DNA from 3 places in the Microbacterium sp. NPDC060117 genome. Region 3 is predicted to be linked to each of the others. Evidence: predicted binding sites of a transcription regulator. Region 3 holds the regulator's gene; each other region holds the start of a gene.
The links. The regulator LexA, encoded in region 3, represses DNA repair genes until DNA is damaged. The targets are predictions, from matches to a motif close to TCGAACANNTGTTCGA.

Region 1 (7,146 bases), on a different contig from region 3:
CCCGACGGCGGAGAGCACCGTGAGCACGAGAGCGAGTGCCGCCGACACGATGTTCATGGTGAAGAGCCACCGGCGCCGGTCGAACCGGTCGGCGAGCACCCCGGCGAACAGGGAGAGGAACAGCACCGGCAGCAGGCTCGCGGCCTGCACCCAGGCGACGATCGCCGATCCGGAGCCGGCCTGGATGAGGAACCACTGCGCGGCGACGGTCTGCATCCAGCCGCCCAGGTTCGATCCGGTCTGCGCCAGCCAGAGCGCGCGGAACACGGGATGCCGCAACGGCGCCCACGCCGACCCGGCTGTCGTGGTGCCCGCTGGGGTCGTGTCGGCGTTCCGCGCGTTCATGGCACCATTCTGGTGCTCCGGATCCCCTTTCCGACCGTCCGGATCGGACGAAGACACGGCCAGGGTCGGCCATCGGCTCCGCGTCGGACTTCAGGCGGTCAGGTCCGCAAGCTCCGGCTCGCGCAGTGGTGCGAGGGCGTTCGACCACGCGATCAGCTGGTCGAACAGGGTGTTCAGGAAGCCGAGCTGATACTCGCCGGGCGCGAAGGTGCGGAAGTTCTCGAACTCGGTGAGCATCGAGAGCGTCAACGTCTGCCGGACGGTGGCGACCTGGAGTTCGGCGAGGACGAGCCGCAGGTGCTCGATCGCGCGTGCCCCGCCGACCCCGCCGTAACCGACGAATGCCGCGGCCTTGTTGTTCCACTCGGTGTGCAGGTAGTCGATCGCGTTCTTCAGCACACCCGAGGTGGAGTGGTTGTACTCGGGGGTGACGAAGATGTACCCGTCGAACTCGGCGATCTTCTCGGACCACGCCCAGGTGTGGTCGTTCTGGTACTGGCCCATCGCCGGCGGCATCGGCTCGTCGAGGTGAGGCAGGGGGTAGTCGAGGAGATCGACGAGCTCGAATTCGGCGTCGTCTCGTTTGCTCGCCTGTTCGAGAACCCAGTCGGCGACCTGCTTGCCGTTGCGGCCGGGGCGGGTGCTGCCGAGGATGATGGCGATCTTGGTCATTTCTGTCACGTTCCTTTCGTAGGTGCCGTTGTCGGTGGAGGTCACCAGGCGAGAGCGGTCGGAATGCGATCCGCCTCGGCGGCGCGGATGACCGCCCGCAGTTCGTCGGCGGGCAGGTCCGCGCCGAAGGTGGGGTATCCGGGCTGAAGCACGACGCCGTCGGCGAGGGATCCGATGAGAACCGGATCGAAACCGAAGGCGTCCACGACCTCGGCGACGCGTGCGACGTCGTCCTCTCGGTCGCCGGCGATCGCGATCGCCTTGCGGCCTGCGGATCCGGTGGGTGCGGCCTCGTCCTCGAGATCGTGATAGCCCATGTGGTTCAGGGCCTTCACGACACGGGATCCGGTCAGGAACTCCTGCACGACCTCACTGGTGGAGGTGCGCGGGTCGCTCAGATCGTCGCGGATGCCGTCGGTCTCCCACCAGTAGTTCATGGCGTCGATCACGAGCTTGCCGTCGAGTTGTTCCGCCGGCACACTCCGGTACTTGCCGAGCGGCAGGGCCAGGATGACGATGTCCGGTGTGCCCGCCGCATACTCCGGTCGCACCGCGATCGCTCCCGGTGCCATGACGTCCACGGTCAGCGCGATGCGCTGCGGATCACCGGATCCCGCGATCAGCACGCGGAAGCCGGCGGCGATGGCGAGGCGGGCGAGTGTCATGCCGACCTTCCCGGCGCCGAGGATGCCGATGGTGGGGCTCTGGTGATCGATCATGATGTTCTCCTCTGTGGTCTCAGGCATGGACGGCCTTGCCGCCCTTGACGATCTGCGCGGTCCCGCGTCCGGTGGTGTGCCAGTCGCCCGGATCCTCGTCCAGCAGCTCCCGCACCCGTGGGGCCACGCGCTCGCCGAAGAGCCGGATGCTGTTCTCGCGCACGTCGCGCGGCAGGTGCGTCAGGTCGTATTTCAGGTCGAAGCGGGAGAGATGGTTCGCCCGCACGATGGCGGCGATCTTGCGGGCGACCGTCTCGGGGGAGCCGACGTACAGTGCGCCGGTGTCGACCTCCTCCGCGTAACGCTCGGCGGTCGGCGGGTAGAACCCGCGCTCCTTGCTCACCTGCGTGACCACCGGCTCCCAGTACCGCCAGTGCAGGTTCTTGGCCTCGTCGTCGGTCTCGGCGATGAGTCCCAGTGAGTGCTGTCCGATCGGGAGTTCGTCATGCCCGAGCTGCGCCAGCGCCCGGAGGTAGAGCTCGGCATGGCCGGCGAAGCGCTCAGGGCGGCCCCCGATGATCGCCATCATCAGCGGCAGGCCGTAGCGGGCGGCGCGGATCACGGAGTCCGGGCTGCCGCCGATGCCGATCCAGGCGGGGATCCCGCCCTCCGGCATCCGCGGGTGCAGCTGCACGTCGTCCAGTGGCGTGCGGTACTTGCCCGACCAGGTGACCCGGTCCTCGCGCATCAGCCGCACGAAGAGGTCGAGCTTCTCCTCGAAGAGCTCCTCGTACTCGGCGATGTCGTAGCCGAACAGCGGGAACGACTCGATTGCGGAGGCACGACCGAGCACCAGCTGGGTGCGGCCGTTCGAGATCCCGTCCACCGTCGCGAACTCCTGGTAGAGCCGTACCGGATCCTGGGTCGAGAGCACGGTCACCGATGTGCCGAGCCCGATCGCCGAGGTCGCCTGTGCGGCGGCCGCGAGCAGCACCGGAGTCGCCGAGTCGACCGAGTTCTCCTTGTAGTGCTCGCCGACGCTGAACACGTCGAGCCCCACGGATTCCGCCAGCTGGGCCTCGTCGACCAGCAGGCGCAGTGACTCGGCGTCGCTCATCACGCGGTCGCCGTCCGTGGCCACGTCGCCGAACGAGTTCAGTCCGAACTCCAGACGGGTGCTCTGGGTGCTCATCGTGCGTCCTCTCAGGGATCCGACCGTCCGATTGACGTGTCAATAGCCGATGCAACGATAAGATTGACGTATCAATTCCCGAGGAGGCGAGATGAACGGGTCCCACCCCCGGTCGATGCCCACGCGGGAGCAGCTGCGTATCTGGCGGGACCACATCGAGACGGCCGAGGCGCTCCGCGCGCGGCTGACCGCCCGCCTGCTGAGCGAGTCGGCGCTCTCATCCGGCGACTACCAGGTGCTGCTCGCGCTCACCGAGGCGCCGGAGCACATGCTGCGCTCATCCGAGCTGGCGGCACTCATCGGCTGGGAGCGCAGCCGCCTCTCGCATCACCTCGGGCGTATGGAGAAGCGTGGGCTGATCCGTCGGCAGCCCTGCGTCGACGGTGCGCACGGCGTCGACGTGGTGGCCACGGATGAAGGGCGCGAGCAGTTCCGCGCCGGTTCGGTCCCGCATCTGCGCGCCGTGCGCGAGCTCTTCCTCGACGCGCTCACTCCTGAACAGCTCGCGTACGTCGACGACATCTCGGTCGCGCTGCGCCGGCATCTCGGGCTCGCCCCGCAGGACTGACGCGCCCGGGGTCGTTGAGCGAGGGCGCCGCAGGCGACCGAGACGAAACGTCGCACCCTCCCCGCACGTCAGGTGAGGTGCTCGGTGCGGGCTCGTCCGCCCAGGCGCGGAGTGCGGAGGGGATCCGTCGACGGTGGGGGCAGGAACCAGACTTTAGCGCGGATCCCCGTGCCGTCGATGTGGATCTCCCAGCCGTTGTCGTGGACGAGGTGGTGGCATGTTTCGCACAACAGGACCCCGTTGGATAGATCCGTCTTGCCGTGGTCACGTTTCCACCAGTCGATGTGGTGGGCTTTGGTCATTCCGGGTGGGAGCCCGCAGAACGCACACCCGCCGTCACGTTCGCGGAGGGCGAGCTTCTGCGCATCGGTGAAGAGTCTTTTCTCGCGTCCCCAGTTCAGGATCTCCCCGTCCTGCCCGCACACCCACCCGATCAGTCCGCCAGCGGCAGCCATTCGGCGGACCGTGTCGATGCTGACCGGCTGGGTGATCCCGTCGATCAACCCGAATCCGGTCCCGGATTCCAGATCCAGCGCATTGACCCGGACGACCACGGTCGCCCCGTTCAACGTCTTGCTCTTCACGCAGGTGAGGGCGTGCTCGGCGAAATGCACCAGGGCGTCGGCCTGGATCTGCCCCAGAGTGCGCCGGTCGACGTCGGGGGCGTTCGGGTCGCGGCCGTCACGTTTCGCGGCGAACTGGGCGGACACGAATCCTTCGATCGCGGTCTTCACCGCGGCGGCCCGCTCAGGGTCCAGGATCGCGTTCAGGTGCAGCATCCCGTCGCGTTCGAACATAGACAGTTTCGCCTGCCCCCGCAGGTCATCTTCCCGGGGCGGCACCCCGTCCGGGTCCAGGTGCGCCTCCATCCGGGTGATCATCCGACGCACCTCATCCAGCGACAACCTCGGTGCCAACCCGACCAGGAGACGTTCGGCCTCCCCTGCCCGCTCGCGCCCCACGTTCACGATCATCCGGTCCAGGAACGACACGATCATCCCGGCCGCCGCGGCACCGACGCGGCCCGCCGCGAGTGCCGCCCGCACTGCGGGGAACTTCGCCGGCAGCTCCTCGCCGATCAGGTTCGACCGTGGCGCGGTCGCCTCCCCCAGTTTCACCAGCCGGGCCGCGTCACCGGTCGACGATCCTGCCGTGGTCGCGATCAGCTGCGCCGCGTTCCGGTACCCGTGCTGCTTCGCCAAAGACTCCGGACCCAACTCCCGCCGCGACTCGCGGGCGATGCCGGCCGCGACCTCCGCGTGCACGGCGTCGGCGGTGCGCTTGAGCTGCCCGATCGCGTCGTTGACAGCGACCAGACCGGCGCGGGAGAGCCTCGCACCGGACTCGACCTCACCCCATGCCTGCTCCAGAAGCCGAGTGGCTTCCACAAGCGGGTCGAGGGTGCTGGTCATACCCCGATTTTACCTTGTTTCGAAGATATGTTCCAGAGCTATCCACATCCCGATTCATCTCCAGACCTGGGAATATTCTGCGATCGCCCCCCGCAGCGATGTGTGGAGCACCGCGACGCGAACGTCGGCAGGCGAGCGCGGTCGGATCCAATCGCGCCCTGCAATGGCTCGACGGACTTGGATCGCGACGCCGACCCTTCGAGTCGCCCCTTGACGCTCTATGATGGCCGACATAATATGACGAACATCATAAAGCGAAGGAGTTCGTCATGCCGATGATCGATCTGTACGCGACCGAGGGCACGTTCCCGGATCCGCAGGTGCTCGCGCAGCGTCTTGCCGAGATCGTCATGCGTGTCGAGCAGGTGCCCGACATCCCGATGTTCCGCAAGAACACGGCCGCGTTCGTGCACGAGCTGCCGGCCGGCGCGATCCGCAACGTCGACGGTGACAGCGATTACGTCCGGGTCCAGGTGCTCACCAACGCCGGTGCGCTGGACCGCGACAAGCAGCTCGCCGTGGTCGCCCAGCTGACCGATGCCGTGGCGGAGGCGGCAGCGGATCCGTCGCTCTCCGCGCGCACGTGGGTCTTGCTGACCGAGGCGGTCGAGGGAGGCTGGGGCCTGTGGGGCACCGCGCACACGAACGCGGACCTCGTGCAGGCGGCCAGGGCCGAGATCGCGAAGCTGCAGGGGTCCTGACAGGTGACGTCGGACGCCCGGACCGCGATGATCGAGGCCGCGATCCGGATCCTCGCGGAGGACGGTTACCAGGCCGCATCGTTCACCGAGGTGATCGCGCGCTCGGGTGCGCCCCGCGGGTCGATCTATCACCACTTCCCCGGCGGCAAGGACGAGCTGGTCGCCGCAGCGCTCGACGCACAGAGCACCCGCACCTTCGATCGCCTCGAGGGGCTCGCCGGAAAGGACCCGGGCACGGTCGTGCGCACATTCACCGACGGATGGCGGCGCGGGCTCGAACTCACCGACTTCGCGGTCGGCTGCTCGCTGCTCGCGGTGACCACGTCGACGGGTGCGGGCGCGCTGCGTGAGAAGGCGGGAGGACTGTTCCGCGACTGGCGCGGTGTGCTCGCAGGCCTCTTCGTCGCAGGCGGGGCGGATCCGTCGATCGCGCCGGCTTTCGCCGCTCAGGTACTCGCGGCGACCGAGGGAGCGGTCGCGATCGCTCGCGCGGAGCGTTCGTTCGAGCCTTTCGATCTCGCGGCGGGGCAGCTGCAGCGCGCCGCGTCGGAACTGAACGCCGGGCCGTCGAACGAGGCGTGAGGCCGAGGGCGGCGCGGAGGCGTCAGCCCTCGGCGAACGACCGCCGACCCCGCTCGGTCCGGGCGGAGACTGCTGATCATGGACGACGATGAAGCGCTCGACGCGTACTCGACCATCGTGGTGCGCGTCGCCGAGACGGTGCTGCCTGCGGTCGCGGCCGTGAACGTGCGCACGGCCGAAGGCGCGGGCGCCGGCAGCGCCACGGTGATCCGCGCCGGGCTGCTGCTCACGAGTGCGCACGTCGTCACGGGCGCGCGCGAGGTGGGGCTCGCGTTCGGCGACGGCACCACGGCCGACGCGGACGTCGTCGGATCCGATGTGCTGAGTGACCTCGCCGTGCTGCGCGCCCGCGGGCGGACGCCGGATCCGGTGCCGCTGGGCGACGCCGCACGGCTGCGCGTGGGGCAGCTCGTCGTCGCCCTCGGCAACCCCCGAGGGCTCGCGGGCAGCGTCACTGCGGGCATCGTGTCGGCGCTCGGCCGTTCTCTGCCGACCGCGTCGGGCCGCGTGATCGACGAGGTGATCCAGACGGATGCGGCCTTGAACCCGGGCAACAGCGGGGGCGCACTGGCCGACAGTGCGGGCAGGCTCGTCGGCGTGAACACGGCCGTCGCGGGCGTCGGGCTCGGCCTCGCCGTCCCGATCAACGCCACGACGCTCGAGATCATCGACACGCTCTCCACTGCCGGCCGTGTGCGCCGGGCCTGGCTCGGCGTGGCAGGGTCCAGGGTTCCACTCACCCCCGAGGCCGCCGCGAAGGTGGGCTCCGCGACCGGGATGCAGGTCATGTCGACGGTTCCGGGGAGCCCTGCCGCTCTCGCGGGCGCCCGCCCCGGCGACATCGTGCTGTCGATCGACGGCACGCCCGTGTTCGACCCGACGGGGCTGCAGCGCGTCATGGTCGAAGGTGCGATCGGGCGTCGGATGGAGATGACCGTGCTGCGCGGCGGTGCCCTGATCGACCTCGTCCTGGAGCCCGAGGAACTGCGACTCGGCTGAGTCCCCACCGCGAAAA
Region 2 (7,146 bases), on a different contig from region 3:
GATCCTGCTCGAGCGCGGCGGCGAGGTTCGTGAGCGGTCCGACCGCGAGCACCTCCAGGGATCCGGCGTGCTCGTGCGAGAGCCGGATGAGCAGGTCGGCCGCCGTGCCGTCCTCGACCGCGTGAGAGGGTTCGGGAAGCGCGACCCCGCCCACGCCGTCGTCGCCGTGCACGTGCGGTGCGCCGCCGTCGTACCCGTGGGTGAGGAAGTCGTGGCGCCCGACGGCGACGGGCACCTCGTCGCGCTCGGCGAGGGCGAGCAGGCCCAGCGTGTTGCGCGCGGCCTGTGCCGAGGAGGTGTTGCCGCTGACCGTGCCGATCCCGGCGAGCACGATCTCGGGCGAAGCCAGCAGGTACGCCAGGGCGAGTGAGTCATCGATGCCCGTGTCGCAGTCGAAGTACAGCGGGGCGGGGGTGTCGGTCATCGGATCCTCCTCGGGATGCGGACGCAGGGGCGGGGAACCGCGGGCCGTGCGGCCCGCGGGACGGTCAGTCGGTCTTGGGCATCAGGAACAGGCTCGCGACGAGCGCGAGCACGCTGATCCCCACCGAGATCCAGAGTGCCAGGACGAAGTCGCCCGACATGACGAACGGCGCGACGATCGCGATGCCGAGGCTCGCGCCGAAGCCGAAGGCGGTGCCGTTCATGCTCGGCAGGATCGCGGGCGCCTCGCTCGGCGACTGCAGCACCCCGAGGCCGTTCGTGGTCGTGAGCACGACCCCGTTGTACGCGACGCCGAGCGCCGCGAACATCGCGAACACGGTCCAAGGGCTGAACGGGAACAGCGCGACCACGATGAGCGCCCCGATCGAGAGCACGAGGCCGAGGCGCAGCATCCGGATCCAGCCGAAACGGCCCGCGAGCCAGCCGGACAGCGGGGCGGCGGCCAGGCCGATCAGTGCGGGCGGGGTGAGGTAGAGCAGAGCGGAGGTCGACGCGTTGAGACCGTAGCCGACCGCCTGGTTCTGGCTGAGGATCACGATCGTGAAGTTGATCACGGCGAACACGCTCGACAGGGTCAGCACGGTGACGGCGATGACCGGCCACACCTGGCGCGAACGCAGGTGCTGCACGGCGACGAGCGGCGTGCGGCGGCGCTTCTCGATGGCCACGAAGGCGACCAGCGCGACGATCGTACCGGCGAGGAAGAGCAGAGTGAGCGGGGCGAACCAGCCCTGGCCGGATCCGGTCGACACGAAGTAGGTGAGGCAGATCAGACCGATCGAGAGCGCGGCGGCGCCCCACCAGTCCATGCGCCCGGTCGAGGAGGGTGCGCCGTCGCGCGGCACGGCGAGGGCCACGCTCACGATCGCGATCACGGCGACCGCGAGGATCACGACGAACAGCGAGCGGAATCCGTACGCGTCGGCCAGGAGGCCTCCGATCCAGCCGTCCACGCCGCCCACGCCGCCGTTGATCGCGGTGAGGATCCCGAGCACGGTCGGGAACACGGCAGCAGGCAGGGTCTCGGCGAGGATCACGTAGGAGATCTGGAACGCCGCGCTCGACGCGCCCTGCAGCACCCGTCCCAGCAGCAGCACGGGGAGGTTCGGGGAGACGAGGCAGAGCACCGTGCCGAGCCCGATGAGGGCGAGCACGATCAGCAGGGCGCGCTTGCGGCCGATGAAGTCGCTCCAGCGCGCGAGCACGATGCCGCCGACGGCTCCGGCGAGGAAGAACAGCGACGAGACCTGCGAGACCGCGTCCATGGGGGCGCCCAGCTGCTTCGCGATGTCGGGCAGGGCGGGGCTGATCATGCTCGAGTTCAGCTGGAAGGCGACGACCGTGAGGATCAGGGTCGCCACGAGCAGGACGGAGCGGCCGCCGCGGATCGGCGCGGGGCGATCGAGCGCCGCGGGGGCGGGGGAGAGCTGCACAGTGACTCCTTCGTCAAGGAAGGGAGCATCGCTCCCTCGGGTTATATGATGTTATACCTCTGAGGTAGAACATCTGCAAATGATCGCTTCCGTGCTTGAATGATCGGCGAGCGCGGCCGAATCCGGAGGCCCGGCAGGCGGTGGAGGAGACCCGATGACGGATGTCGAGCAGTTCCTGGCCCGGCCGCTGACCGCCCCCGTGGGTCAGCCCCTGCGGGTGGCCGTCTACTCCCGCCTGGCTGAGGGGATCCGGTCCGGTGTCTTCTCCCTGGGATCCGCGTTGCCTCGTGAGACCGAGCTCGGCGTCTCGCTGGGAGTGTCGCGCACGGTCGTCCGCGAAGCGCTCATGCTGCTCGAGGAGGACGGGCTGATCCTCACCCGCCGCGGGATCGGGCGCTTCGTCGCGGAGGATCTCCCCACCGTCGGTCTCGAAGAGCTGCGCCCCCTCGAAGCGGCGCTCGCCGAGGGCGGCGAGGACGTCGGTGTCCGGCAGCTCGAGTTCGTCGTGCAGCCCACCACGGATTACGTGTCGGGGCATCTGGGTCTCGACGACGCGGCGAACACCTGGTTCCGGGAGAGCGTGATCGAGCGGGCCGGCGAGCCGATCGCCATCCTGCAGGAGCACCTGCCCGCGGGACGCTACCTGACCGACGCGAGCCCGCAGATCGCGGCCGTGCTCGAGGAGGCGACCGGCGACCCGACGAGCCTCATGACGGCGCTCGCGGCCCGCGGCGTCGGCTTCGGGACGGGCGTGTGCGAGATCACGGTCAACGTCGTCGGCCGCACCCGCGGTGTGCTGCTCGGACTCAAACCGGGCGACCCCGTGCTCATCCTCACCCAGACCGTCTCCTCGGGGGGCCTCCCCGTCTACCTCGCCAAGTGCATCGTCTCCGTCAAGGCGGGCGTCCTCTCGGTCGTGCAGACCGCGCAGTGACGCACTGCCTCGTCCCCGCCCCTCAGGAAGTGGAGTCCTCATGACCGCACCGCTCGCGCTCGCCGTCGTCGGCAGCATCAACGTCGATCTCACTGCTCGCACCACCCGGCTGCCGGAGCCGGGCGAGACGATCGGCGGCGGACGGCTGTCGCGCGAGGCCGGCGGCAAGGGCGCCAATCAGGCCGCCGCGGCCGCGCGCCTCGGCGCTGCGGTGCGGATGGTCGGCGCTGTCGGCTCCGACGCCGACGGGTCCTGGATGATCGACGAGCTCGCGGCCGCGGGCGTCGACACGCACGCGGTGCGCCGCGGCGCGGAGCCCACCGGCGTCGCGCTCATCGTCGTGGACGCGGAGGGCGAGAACCAGATCGCCGTGTGCGAGGGCGCCAACGGCGAGGTGAGCCTGGACGGCGTCGTGTTCGGATCCGACGAGGCGGTGCTCGCGCAGCTGGAGATCTCGATGGGCGTGGTCGCCGCGCTCGCCGCGACCGCGCCCGGGTATCTGGCGGTCAACGCCGCGCCGGCGCTCGACCTGCCCGCCGCGGTCGTCGAGCGTGCCGACCTCATCATCGTGAACGAGACGGAGTACGCGCTGCTGCCCGTGCTGCGCACCGCCCGCAGAGTCGCCGTGACCTACGGCGGAGAGGGGGCGAAGCTGTTCGAGCACGGGGAGCTCGTCGCTTCGGCGCCCGCGGTGAAGACCACGGTCGTGAACAGCGTCGGCGCCGGCGACGCGTTCTGCGCGGCCCTCACGATCGGGCTCGCCTCCGGCATCGCTCCGCAGCGCGCCCTGTCGGCGGCCTGTGCGGTGGGTGCCGCCGCCGTCGCGGATCCGCGGTCGCAGCCGCTGCTCGCCGCGCTCGGGGAGTACCTGCCCGCCGAGTGAGCCCCGGTGTCGGCGCCCGCGCCTACCCTGGATCCATGACGACCCCCCTCGCCGATGACGACCGTCCGCGCTGCGCCTGGGCGGGGGACGATCCCGAGTACCGTCGCTACCACGACGAGGAGTGGGGCCGGCCGCTGCACGGCGACCGTGCGCTGTTCGAGAAGATGGCGCTGGAGGGGTTCCAGGCGGGATTGAGCTGGATCACGATCCTGCGCAAGCGCCCGCGATTCCGCGAGGTGTTCGCGGGCTTCGAGCCCGACGTGGTCGCGGAGTTCGGCGAGGACGACATCGCCCGGCTCATGGCGGACGCCGGCATCATCCGCAATCGCGCGAAGATCGAGGCGACGATCGGCAACGCCGCGCTCGTGCGGGAGATGGCCGACGGCGAGCTCGACGCGCTCATGTGGTCGTTCGCCCCGGCGGCGGGCATCGGTGCGCGCCCGCGGACCATGTCCGAGGTCCCCGCGGTGACCGCCGAGTCCGAGGCGATGAGCAAGGCTCTGCGCAAGCGGGGATTCCGCTTCGTCGGCCCCACGACGATGTACGCGCTCATGCAGTCCGCCGGCATGGTCGACGACCACCTCGAGGGGTGCTGGCGCGCGGCGTGAGAGCCGCGGGCGCTGTCGGCGTCAGGACGCCGGATCCGCTGGCGCGGAGCCGGGATCCGCTGCCGCATCCGGCTTGCGGAACGCCTGGCGCATGTGGTCGCTGGTGAGGAAGTCGGCGACACCGATCATGATGAGGCTGAACACGATCTGCTCGGTCACCATCCACGCCGGATACAACCCGGGGATCGCGGCCATCACGAGGGTGATGACGGGGAAGATCTGCGCGAACAGCCGCAGCCGCTGATACGCCCAGCGCCACCCCAGTGCCGCGCGCCACGCGAAGTAGAAGAGCGTGACCGTCATCGCGAGCACGATCAGCGCGCGCATCCACACGGCGAACGGCACGGCGGTGATCGAGCCGGCCTGCACCGCGATCACGACGGCGACGACGACCGCGGCGATGCCGATCAGCAGCTCCACGGCGAGCAGCCAGAACACCCAGCGGAACGCACGGACCGTGCGGTGGTGGTCGCGGTCCGATTCGACGATCTTCTCGTGCGCGTTGCGGCCGCCGGCGAGACGGTCCACACGCAGCAGCAGCGGCTCAACACGGCGCAGCACGGGGTCGAGGAACATGCTCCTGAGAGTACGGCCATGGCCTGTGCGGACGGCCGGATCCTGGCCCGTCCGCAGGGAAATCGATCGAAGGGTGGAGGGAGGGGAACGGCCTTCGGCGTCGTCGAGCAAGCCCCGTGCGTAACTCCGTGGGGTCGTTGAGCGAGCACCGAGCGCAGCGAGGAGCGAGAGGAAACGCGGCGCCGGATCCGTCGGCCGGGCTCAGGCTATTCCCAGGTCAGAAGAGGGATTTGCTGTGGACAAAGTTGGAACATATCTTCGAACCTTGGTAGGATCGGAGCATGTCCGGCACCCTTGATCCGCTCCTGGAAGCCACCCGGCTTCTGGCGCAGGTGTGGGGCGGAGCCGATTCCGGTGCCGGCCTGTCCCGGGCTCGTCTGGTCGCCGCCAACGCGGCGATCGGGCAGCTCAAGCGCGCGGCGGACGCCGTGCACGCGGAAGTCGCAGCCGGCATCGCTCGGGAGTCGCGACGCGAGCTCGGACCCGAGTCGCTGGCCAAGCAGCAGGGCTATCGTGGCGCCGCGCAACTGATCGCGACCACGACGGGTTCGTCGACGGGCGACGCGGCCCGGTTGATGAAGGTGGGGGAGGCCACCGCGCCGCGCTCGAACCTGATCGGCGAGGAGTTGCCGGCGAAGTTCCCTGCGATGCGTGAGGCGCTGGTGGCGGGCCGGATCGGGGCGGCTGCGACGTCCATGATCATCTCCTTCCTGGACCGGATGATCCCGAAGGTCGGCCGCGAGCGCGCAGCAGAGGCAGAGCATGTTCTCGCCGGGCTCGCTCCTGGTCTGTCTTTGGACGAGGTGCGACGGGCGGTGACCCGGTTGGAGGCGCATCTGGATCCGGATGGTGTCGCTCCGCGGGAGGACGAGTTGCGGTCGCGGGCATCGCTGACCCTGTTCGAACGGGACGGGATGCTGCACCTAAGCGCGGTGCTGGATCCGGAACGGGCGGCGGCGGTGAAGACGGCGATCGAGGGGTTCGTGTCTGCCGAGTTCGCCGCGAAACGTGAGGGCCGGGACCCGGCCGCCCCGGATGCGGATCGGCGCACCGTGCAGGAGGTCCAGGCCGACGCTCTCGTCCATTTCGCCGAACATGCCCTCACCTGTCAGCGGAACAAGACGTTGAACGGGGCGACCGTGATCGTCCGCGTCAACGCGACCGACCTGGAGCACGGCACCGGGTTCGGGCTGATCGACGGGATCGAGCAGCCGGTCAGCATCGACACCGTCCGCCGCATGGCAGGCGGGGGCGGCATGACCAGCTGGGTGTGCGGGGACGACGGGGAGGTCTTGAACTGGGGACGCGACCGGCGCCTTTTCACCCGCGCCCAACGCCACGCCCTCACCGAACGCGACGGGGGGTGCGCGTTCTGCGGACTCCCACCCGGAATGACCAAAGCCCACCACATCGACTGGTGGAAACGCGACCACGGCAAAACAGACCTGTCCAACGGTGTGCTGCTCTGCGAGACCTGCCACCACCTCATCCACGACAACGGCTGGAACATCCGTGTCGACGGCACCGGCATCCGCGCGAGAGTCTGGTTCCTGCCCCCACCCGGCACCGGGGCGCCACCCCGCCTCGGCGGCAGAGCGCGCACCGAACACATCGCCTGACCACCGGTTACTCACCTGCGCGAGCACCGAGCGCAGCGAGAGCGTGTCGACCCGTGGCGCTCCCTCGCGAGAGCCCCGCAGGGCCTCTCCGCGCGGCCACCGCGTTTCGTCTCGGTCGGCTTCGCCGTCCTCGCTCAACGACCCCGATCTGGGGAGCCCGGCGGCACGACAGGATGGGGATTCCTCCCCATCGCGGCTCCCAGGATCGCGACATACACTCTTACAGTCCCCTGGCAAATGCGCATGGGACAGCTGTGTGAGGCATCCGGGGGGAATTCGTGGTGAAGTCGTTCGCGTGGTTGCGGATGCGACCGAAGACCCTCGCGTCCGCTGCCGGCGTCACCGCCGCGGCCGTCGCCGTCGCCGGGATGGCCTTCGCCTACGAAGGCAACCCGACCGCGGAGGTCGACCTGCACGACGGCGGAGTCTGGCTCACCAAGACGTCCAGCCTGATGGTCGGACACTTCAACAACGAGTCCCGCGTGCTGGACGGCGGTCTGCGCACCGGCAGCGAGAACTACGACGTGCTGCAGTCCGGCGGCACAGTGCTCGTCGACGACCGCTCGGCCTCCACCCTGACCAGCGTGGATCCGGCGCGCGTCGTGCTCAGCGACGCCGTGCTCATCCCCGGCGGCGCGAAGTCGGCGCT
Region 3 (7,146 bases):
ATCCCCCGCTGTCACACTCCGCGGACGGATCAGAGTGTGGAGATCCAGTTGCGCAGCAGCTGGATGCCGGCCTCGCCGGACTTCTCCGGGTGGAACTGGGTTGCCGAGAGCGGGCCGTTCTCGACCGCGGCGAGGAAGCGCGAGCCGTGCTCGGCCCACGTGAGATGCGGCTGCGGGAACGGCGGCATGACCTCGAGTTCCCACGTCTGCGCGGCGAAGGAGTGCACGAAGTAGAAGCGCTCCTGCTCGATCCCGCGGAACAGCACGCTGCCCGGATCCGGCTCGACGGTGTTCCACCCCATGTGCGGCAGCACCGGCGCGTCGAGCTCCGTCACGATGCCGGGCCACTCGCCGAGCCCGTCGACCTCGGCGCCGCGCTCGACTCCGCCCGCGAACAGCACCTGCATGCCGACGCAGATGCCCAGCACCGGACGGCCGCCCGCCAGGCGCCGCTCGATGATCTCGTCGCCGCCATGCGCGGCAAGCGCCTCGCGAACGGCCGCGAACGCGCCCACGCCCGGGACGACGAGTCCGTCGGCCTCGAGCGCCGCGGTCCGGTCACCGGTCAGCTCCGCGTCCGCGCCAGCGCGGATCAGCGCTTTCACGGCCGAGTGCACGTTGCCGGATCCGTAGTCGAAGACCGCGACGGTCGGACGGCGGCCCTCCGCGCGCTCGCTCACAGTGCGCCCTTGGTGGAGGGCACGCCGACCACCAGGGGGTCCAGCGCCTTGGCCTGACGGAAAGCGCGCGCGAAGGCCTTGAACTCGGCCTCGGCGATGTGGTGCGGATCGCGTCCGCTGATCACGCGCACATGCACCGTCAGGGCGGCGTTGTACGCGATCGCCTCGAAAACGTGGCGCACCAGGGATCCGGTGAAGTGGCCGCCGATGAGGTGGTGCTCGTAGCCGGCCGGCTCGCCCTCGTGCACGAGGTAGGGGCGACCCGAGATGTCGACGACCGCCTGCACGAGGGCCTCGTCCAGCGGGACGAGCGCGTCACCATAGCGGGAGATGCCGCTCTTGTCCCCCAGAGCCTCGCGAATCGCCTGGCCGAGCACGATCGCCACGTCTTCCACGGTGTGATGCGCATCGATGTGGGTGTCGCCGGAAGCCCGGACCGTCAGATCCGTCAGCGAGTGCTTCGCGAACGCGGTCAGCAGGTGGTCGAAGAACGGGACCGAGGTGTCGATGTGGCTCTGGCCGGTGCCGTCGAGGTCGATCTCGAGCTCGATCGTCGACTCGGACGTGGAGCGGGTACGGCGCGCGGTCCGGGCCGCAGCGGGGGTCTCAGCGGTCATGAGGCCGATCCTATCGAGGCGAGAGCGTCCAGGAATGCGGTGGTCTCGGCCTCCGTGCCGGCCGTGACGCGCAGGTGATTCGGGATGCCGACGTCGCGGATCAGCACACCCTGGTCGTACAGGGCGCGCCAGGTCGCCGCCGGATCGGCGACACCCCCGAACAGCACGAAGTTCGACCATGACGGGTGCGGCGTGTAGCCGAGGGCCTCGAGCGTGGCGGAGATCCGATCCCGCTGCGCCACGATCTCGTCGACCATGGCGAGCATGATGGGCGCGTTGCGCAGCGCCGCGATCGCCGCCGCCTGGGTGAGGGCGCTCAGGTGGTACGGCAGGCGCACCAGGCGCAGCGCATCGATGAAGGCCGGATCGGCGGCGAGGTAGCCGACCCGCGCCCCCGCGAAGGCGAACGCCTTGCTCATCGTGCGGGAGACGGCGAGCCGCGGACGCCCCTGCAGCAACGTCAACGCGGACGGCGAATCCTTCGGGGCGAACTCCTGGTACGCCTCATCCACGATCACGATGCCGCGCGCCGCCTCGTAGACCGCTTCGATCACGTCGAGCGGGAGCGGCGTGCCCGTCGGGTTGTTCGGCGCGCACAGCAGGATCACGTCCGGATCGTGCTCCAAGACCTGCGCCACCGCTTCGTCGACGGTGAGCTCGTAGTCCGGGTGCCGGGTGCCGGCGATCCATGCCGCTCCGGTGCCCTGGGTGAGCAGCGGATACATCGAATAGGTCGGTGCGAACCCGAACACGGTGCGCCCCGGACCGGCGAAGGCCTGCAGGATGTGCTGCAGGACCTCGTTCGATCCGTTGCCGGCCCAGATGTTCGCGGCGGTGAGGTCATGACCGAGGTAACCTGCGAACCCCTCGCGGAGCGCGGTGAACTCACGATCCGGGTAGCGGTTGACGTCACGCAGCGCCACCGCGATGTCATCGAGGATGTCGCTCGCCACCTGCTCCGGCACCGGATGCGTGTTCTCGTTCACGTTCAGCGCCACAGGCAGCGGTGCCTGCGGGGCACCGTACGGGCGCAACCCGCGGAGATCGTCACGAAGGGGTAAGTCGTCGAGCGAGACAGTCACCCTGCCATGCTAGGCGGCTGCGCCGTGTGCCAGGACACAGATGACCGCGGTTGCTGAGCGACGCCGAAGCCGGGCTGCTGTCAGCGCCCGGCCGAGCCGTACTGCGCCGGGATCGCCAGGTGCTGTCCGACCTCGATCACACCGCCGTCGACGAGGTTCAGCTTGGAGATCTCGGCGACGACATCACGCGGATCGGCGTTCGGCGCAATCTCGCCCGCGATCGACCACAGGGTGTCGCCCGGCTGCACGGTGACGGTCGCGAAGGTGTTGCCCGTCGTCTGCTCACCGGAGGCGAGCGCGGATCCGCTGCTCAGCGCCGCGAACGCGATCGCACCGGCCACCGGGAGCGCGACCAGCGCCGCGAGCACGCGCCGACCGCGTGCGGTGATCCGCAGTCGCGTGGCGGGAACCTGACCGGCGAAGGTGATGCTGCTCATGGTGCTTCTCCTCAGTGTCTGTGTCGGTCCGCCCCTCCCCGGATCCGAATCCCCCGATGAGGATCTTCGAATCCGGGCCTCTGGAGAGGCGAACCTACGTTCCGAAACTACTTTCGAGTTCGAACATCTGTCAAGCCTTCTTCGAATATCAGTTCCGAAGACTTGCCGACACGCTCGAACAGATCTATCGATTCCGCCCCGATCTCGGATACGGTTTCGATAACAAGACCCCATCACGGACCACCGACATTCGAATCGCCGCCCGCGAATCCATGCCGATCCCACGGATCCGCGAGGGCACGACGCACACGAAGGAGATGGCATGAGCGACGGTGCGACCCCCGGCTCCGAGGCCCCGCGGACGCGGCGCCGCAAGAGCCTCAGTGCGAAGCAGATGGCGATCCTCGAGGTCATCCAGACCTCGATCGCCCGGCACGGCTATCCGCCGAGCATGCGCGAGATCGGCGACGCCGTGGGCCTCAAGTCCCTGAGCAGCGTGACGCATCAGCTCGGCCAGCTCGAGCTCAGCGGCTATCTGCGCCGCGATGCCGGCAAGACCCGCGCCATGGAGGTCCTGATCGATCTTCCCGGCACGTCCACGGAGAATCCCGCGGACACGGCTCCGTCGGTCGGCGACGCGGCGCTCGTGCCGCTCGTGGGCCGGATCGCGGCCGGCGTGCCGATCACGGCGGAGCAGCAGGTCGAGGAGATCTTCCCGCTCCCCCGCCAGCTGGTCGGCAAGGGCGACCTGTTCATGCTGAAGGTCTCAGGGGAGTCGATGATCGACGCCGCCATCTGCGACGGCGACTGGGTGGTGGTGCGCTCTCAGGGCACGGCGGAGAACGGTGAGATCGTCGCCGCGATGCTCGACGGCGAGGCCACGGTGAAGACGTTCCGCCGCCGAGACGGCCACGTGTGGCTGCTCCCCCGCAACAGCGCGTTCGAGCCGATCCTCGGCGACGACGCCACGGTGCTCGGCAAGGTCGTGGCGGTGCTGCGCGCCGTCTGATCCCCTGCACGACGACGATGCCCTCCCGGACGGATCCGGGAGGGCATCGTCGTTCACGGCCCTTCGACGGGCTCAGACCGGTCAGACGGCGACCGACACGTCCTCGCGGACGCGGCGGGTGGCCTCGACGATGTTGCGCAGCGAGGCATTGGTCTCCTCGTAGCCGCGGGTCTTCAGGCCGCAGTCCGGGTTGACCCAGAGCTGGCGCGTCGGGATCTCCTCGACCGCGCGGCGCAGCAGCGTCTCGACCTCGGACACGTCGGGGACGCGCGGCGAGTGGATGTCGTAGACGCCCGGGCCGATGCCGTGGTCGAAGCCGGCCGCGGCGATGTCGGTGACGACCTCCATGCGGCTGCGGGCGGCCTCGATCGAGGTGACGTCCGCGTCGAGGGCCCGGATCGCGTCGATGACCACGCCGAACTCCGAGTAGCAGAGGTGCGTGTGCACCTGCGTGGCGGTCTCGGCGCCCGCGGTGGAGAGGCGGAAGGAGGCGACGGACCAGTCCAGGTACGCCGGCTGGTCGGCCTTCTTCAGCGGCAGCAGCTCGCGCAGCGCCGGCTCGTCCACCTGGATGACGCCGATGCCTGCGGCCTCCAGGTCCGCGATCTCGTCGCGCAGCGCGAGAGCCACCTGATTGGCGGTCTCGGCGAGCGGCTGGTCGTCGCGCACGAACGACCAGGCGAGGATCGTGACCGGCCCCGTCAGCATGCCCTTCATCGGCTTCGCGGTGAGGGACTGCGCATACTGCGACCAGGCGACGGTGATCGGCGCCGGACGCGAGACGTCACCCCAGAGGATCGACGGGCGGGTGGCACGGGATCCGTAGGACTGCACCCAGCCGTTCTCGGTGACGTCGAAGCCGTCGAGGTTCTCGGCGAAGTACTGCACCATGTCGTTGCGCTCGGGCTCGCCGTGCACGAGCACGTCCAGGCCCAGGTCCTCCTGCAGCGCGACGACGCGACCGATCTCCTCGCGGAGGAACCCGTCGTACTCGCCCGCCGTGATCTCGCCCTTGGTGAACTGCGCGCGGGCGCGGCGGATCTCGCCGGTCTGCGGGAAGGACCCGATCGTGGTGAGCGGGAGCGCGGGCAGGTCCAGAGCGATGGACTGCGCTGCCACGCGCGCGTCGTAGTCGCCGCGGTCGAAGTCGGCCTCGGTGAGCGCGGCAGTGCGGGCGCGGACGGCGTCCACGCGCACGCCGGGGGCGCTGAGCCGGTCCGCCAGGGCGGCGGAGGCGGCATCGAGCTCGCCGGCGATCGCGGCCCGCCCCTCGGCGAGGCCCTTCGCGAGGGTCGTGACCTGCGCGACCTTCTGGTCGGCGAAGGCGAGCCAGCTCACGAGGCGGGCGTCGAGCTTCGACTCGTCCTCGACGTCGTGGGGCACGTGCTGCAGCGACGTGGAGGTCGACGCGGAGACGCCGGCGGCGCCGAGGCCACGGAGCGCCTCGAGCGTGTCGAAGGCGGCCGCGAGGTCGCCGCGCCAGATGTTGTGCCCGTCGATCACACCGCCGACGAGGACCTTGTCGGCGAGACCCGGAACGGCGGCGGGAACGGTGCCCCGCACGAGGTCGAGACCGATGGCCTCGATCGGGGCGGCGGCGAGCACCGCGAGGTTCGCATCGAGCGCGGCGTAGGGCGCGGCGACGAAGACGGCGGGGCGCTCGGTCAGACCGCCCAGGACGGCGTAGGCGCGCTCGGCGGCGGCGCCGAGCTCGGCCACGGACGACGGCAGCGACTCGCTCACGAGCGCGGGCTCGTCGAGCTGGACCCACTCCGCCCCGGCGGCCGTGAGCGCACCGAGCAGCTCGGCGTAGACCGGGATGAGGTCATCGAGCCGGGACAGCGGGTCGAAGCCCTCGGGCGCCTCGTCCGCCGCCTTGGCGAGCGCGAGGAAGGTGACGGGGCCGACGATCACGGGGCGGGTACGGAAGCCGGCCGCGGCCGCCTCCTGCACCTGGCGCACGATGCGGTCGCTGGAGAGGGAGAAGACGGTGTCCGGGCCGATCTCGGGCACGAGGTAGTGGTAATTCGTGTCGAACCACTTGGTCATCTCGAGCGGCGCGCGCTCACCCTCGCCGCGTGCGATGGTGAAGTACGCCGGCAGCCCGATGGTTCCGTCGGCGGAGCGCAGGTCCTCGAAGCGCGCCGGGATCGCGCCCACGGTGACGGCGGCGTCGAGCACCTGGTCGTAGAACGAGAACGACTCGGGGATCGCGGAGTCGGCACGGCCCAGGCCCTGCACGGCGAGACGCTCGCGCGTCGTCGCGCGCAGCTCCGCAGCGGTGCGCTCGAGCTCGGCCTCGTCGATCCGTCCGGCCCAGAACGCCTCGACGGCCTTCTTGAGCTCACGGCGACGGCCGATGCGCGGGTAGCCCAGGATGGTGCCCTCGGGGAATGCGGTCATGACGGTCCTCTCTGACGGAAGGGGGAAGGAAGCGGGCGCGTACACGCCGCGGGACTCTGTGAACTGCGGGACCTCGCGCGGGGAAGCGCTGCTCTCGGGAAGCACCCCTGACGCCTCGAGCACGTCCAGCACCGTGCGGTGCTGGTTGAACGCGTACAGGTGGACGCCCGGCGCGCCACCATCCACGAGCTCGCGCACGAGCTCCGCCGCATGGGCGACGCCGATCTCGGTGCGGCCCTCGGCAGTCGGCTCGACCTCGAGCTCGATGGACAGCTCGGCGGGAATCTCCTCGCCGCTGAGCTCCAGCACCCGGCGCAGGCGCGCGGGCGATGTGATCGGCATGATGCCGGGCAGGATCGGGATGGTGACGCCGGCGCGACGGGCCCGTTCGACGAAGGCGAAGTAATCGTCGGGGTGGAAGAACAGCTGCGTGATCGCAAGAGTCGCGCCCGCGGCCTGCTTGGCCAGCAGCGCGTCGATGTCCTGGTTCCGGTAGGTCGAGCGCGGATGCCCGTTGGGGTAGGCCGCGACGGCGATGTTCACCTTGCGGCGCGGCGTCACCTGCACGGCTCCGGGAACACCCGGGATCGGCCGCTCCTGATAGGGCGCACGCTCCGCCTGCGCCCGGTCGATCAGCTGGACGAGCTGGGCCGAGCTCTCCAGGTCTCCGAGGAACGGCTGGCTCTCGTCGAGCGGCGGATCGCCGCGCAGGGCGAGGAAGCTGAGGATCCCGGCATCGAGGAACTCCCGGATCAACCGCGAGGCTCCGGCGTAGGTGTTGCCGACGCAGGTGAGGTGCGCGAGCGGCTCGACCGAGGTGTGCTCTCGGATGTAGCGCAGCACGTCGAGCGAGCGACCGCCGACGGATCCGCCCGCGCCGTAGGTCACGGAGATGAACCGGGGCGCGGCGGAAGCGAG

Region 1: a site for LexA is predicted at 4,868-4,883, ahead of ACFWCK_RS03870 (DUF222 domain-containing protein). Genes of this name have one in related genera too.
Region 2: a site for LexA is predicted at 5,125-5,140, ahead of ACFWCK_RS04770 (DUF222 domain-containing protein). Genes of this name have one in related genera too.

What each region holds. Positions count from the first base shown of each region.
Region 1 covers NZ_JBHWXR010000001.1:855,674-862,819, reverse strand. The annotation lists gene ACFWCK_RS03895 (MFS transporter) at 1-345, opposite strand, end outside; gene ACFWCK_RS03890 (NADPH-dependent FMN reductase) at 436-1,017, opposite strand; gene ACFWCK_RS03885 (NADPH-dependent F420 reductase) at 1,059-1,763, opposite strand; gene ACFWCK_RS03880 (LLM class flavin-dependent oxidoreductase) at 1,756-2,868, opposite strand; gene ACFWCK_RS03875 (MarR family winged helix-turn-helix transcriptional regulator) at 2,960-3,436, shown strand; gene ACFWCK_RS03870 (DUF222 domain-containing protein) at 3,505-4,848, opposite strand; gene ACFWCK_RS03865 (hypothetical protein) at 5,118-5,549, shown strand; gene ACFWCK_RS03860 (TetR/AcrR family transcriptional regulator) at 5,553-6,131, shown strand; gene ACFWCK_RS03855 (S1C family serine protease) at 6,210-7,130, shown strand.
Region 2 covers NZ_JBHWXR010000001.1:1,053,290-1,060,435, reverse strand. The annotation lists gene ACFWCK_RS04800 (nucleoside hydrolase) at 1-424, opposite strand, end outside; gene ACFWCK_RS04795 (MFS transporter) at 489-1,877, opposite strand; gene ACFWCK_RS04790 (GntR family transcriptional regulator) at 2,032-2,811, shown strand; gene ACFWCK_RS04785 (PfkB family carbohydrate kinase) at 2,852-3,694, shown strand; gene ACFWCK_RS04780 (DNA-3-methyladenine glycosylase I) at 3,730-4,302, shown strand; gene ACFWCK_RS04775 (hypothetical protein) at 4,324-4,878, opposite strand; gene ACFWCK_RS04770 (DUF222 domain-containing protein) at 5,160-6,497, shown strand; gene ACFWCK_RS04765 (Ig-like domain-containing protein) at 6,779-7,146, shown strand, end outside.
Region 3 covers NZ_JBHWXR010000004.1:755,364-762,509, reverse strand. The annotation lists gene hisH (imidazole glycerol phosphate synthase subunit HisH) at 30-680, opposite strand; gene hisB (imidazoleglycerol-phosphate dehydratase HisB) at 677-1,297, opposite strand; gene ACFWCK_RS19190 (histidinol-phosphate transaminase) at 1,294-2,379, opposite strand; gene ACFWCK_RS19185 (LysM peptidoglycan-binding domain-containing protein) at 2,460-2,816, opposite strand; gene ACFWCK_RS19180 (hypothetical protein) at 2,873-3,142, shown strand; gene lexA (transcriptional repressor LexA) at 3,139-3,825, shown strand; gene metE (5-methyltetrahydropteroyltriglutamate--homocysteine S-methyltransferase) at 3,907-6,228, opposite strand; partial or broken gene ACFWCK_RS19165 (methylenetetrahydrofolate reductase) at 6,346-7,146, opposite strand, start outside.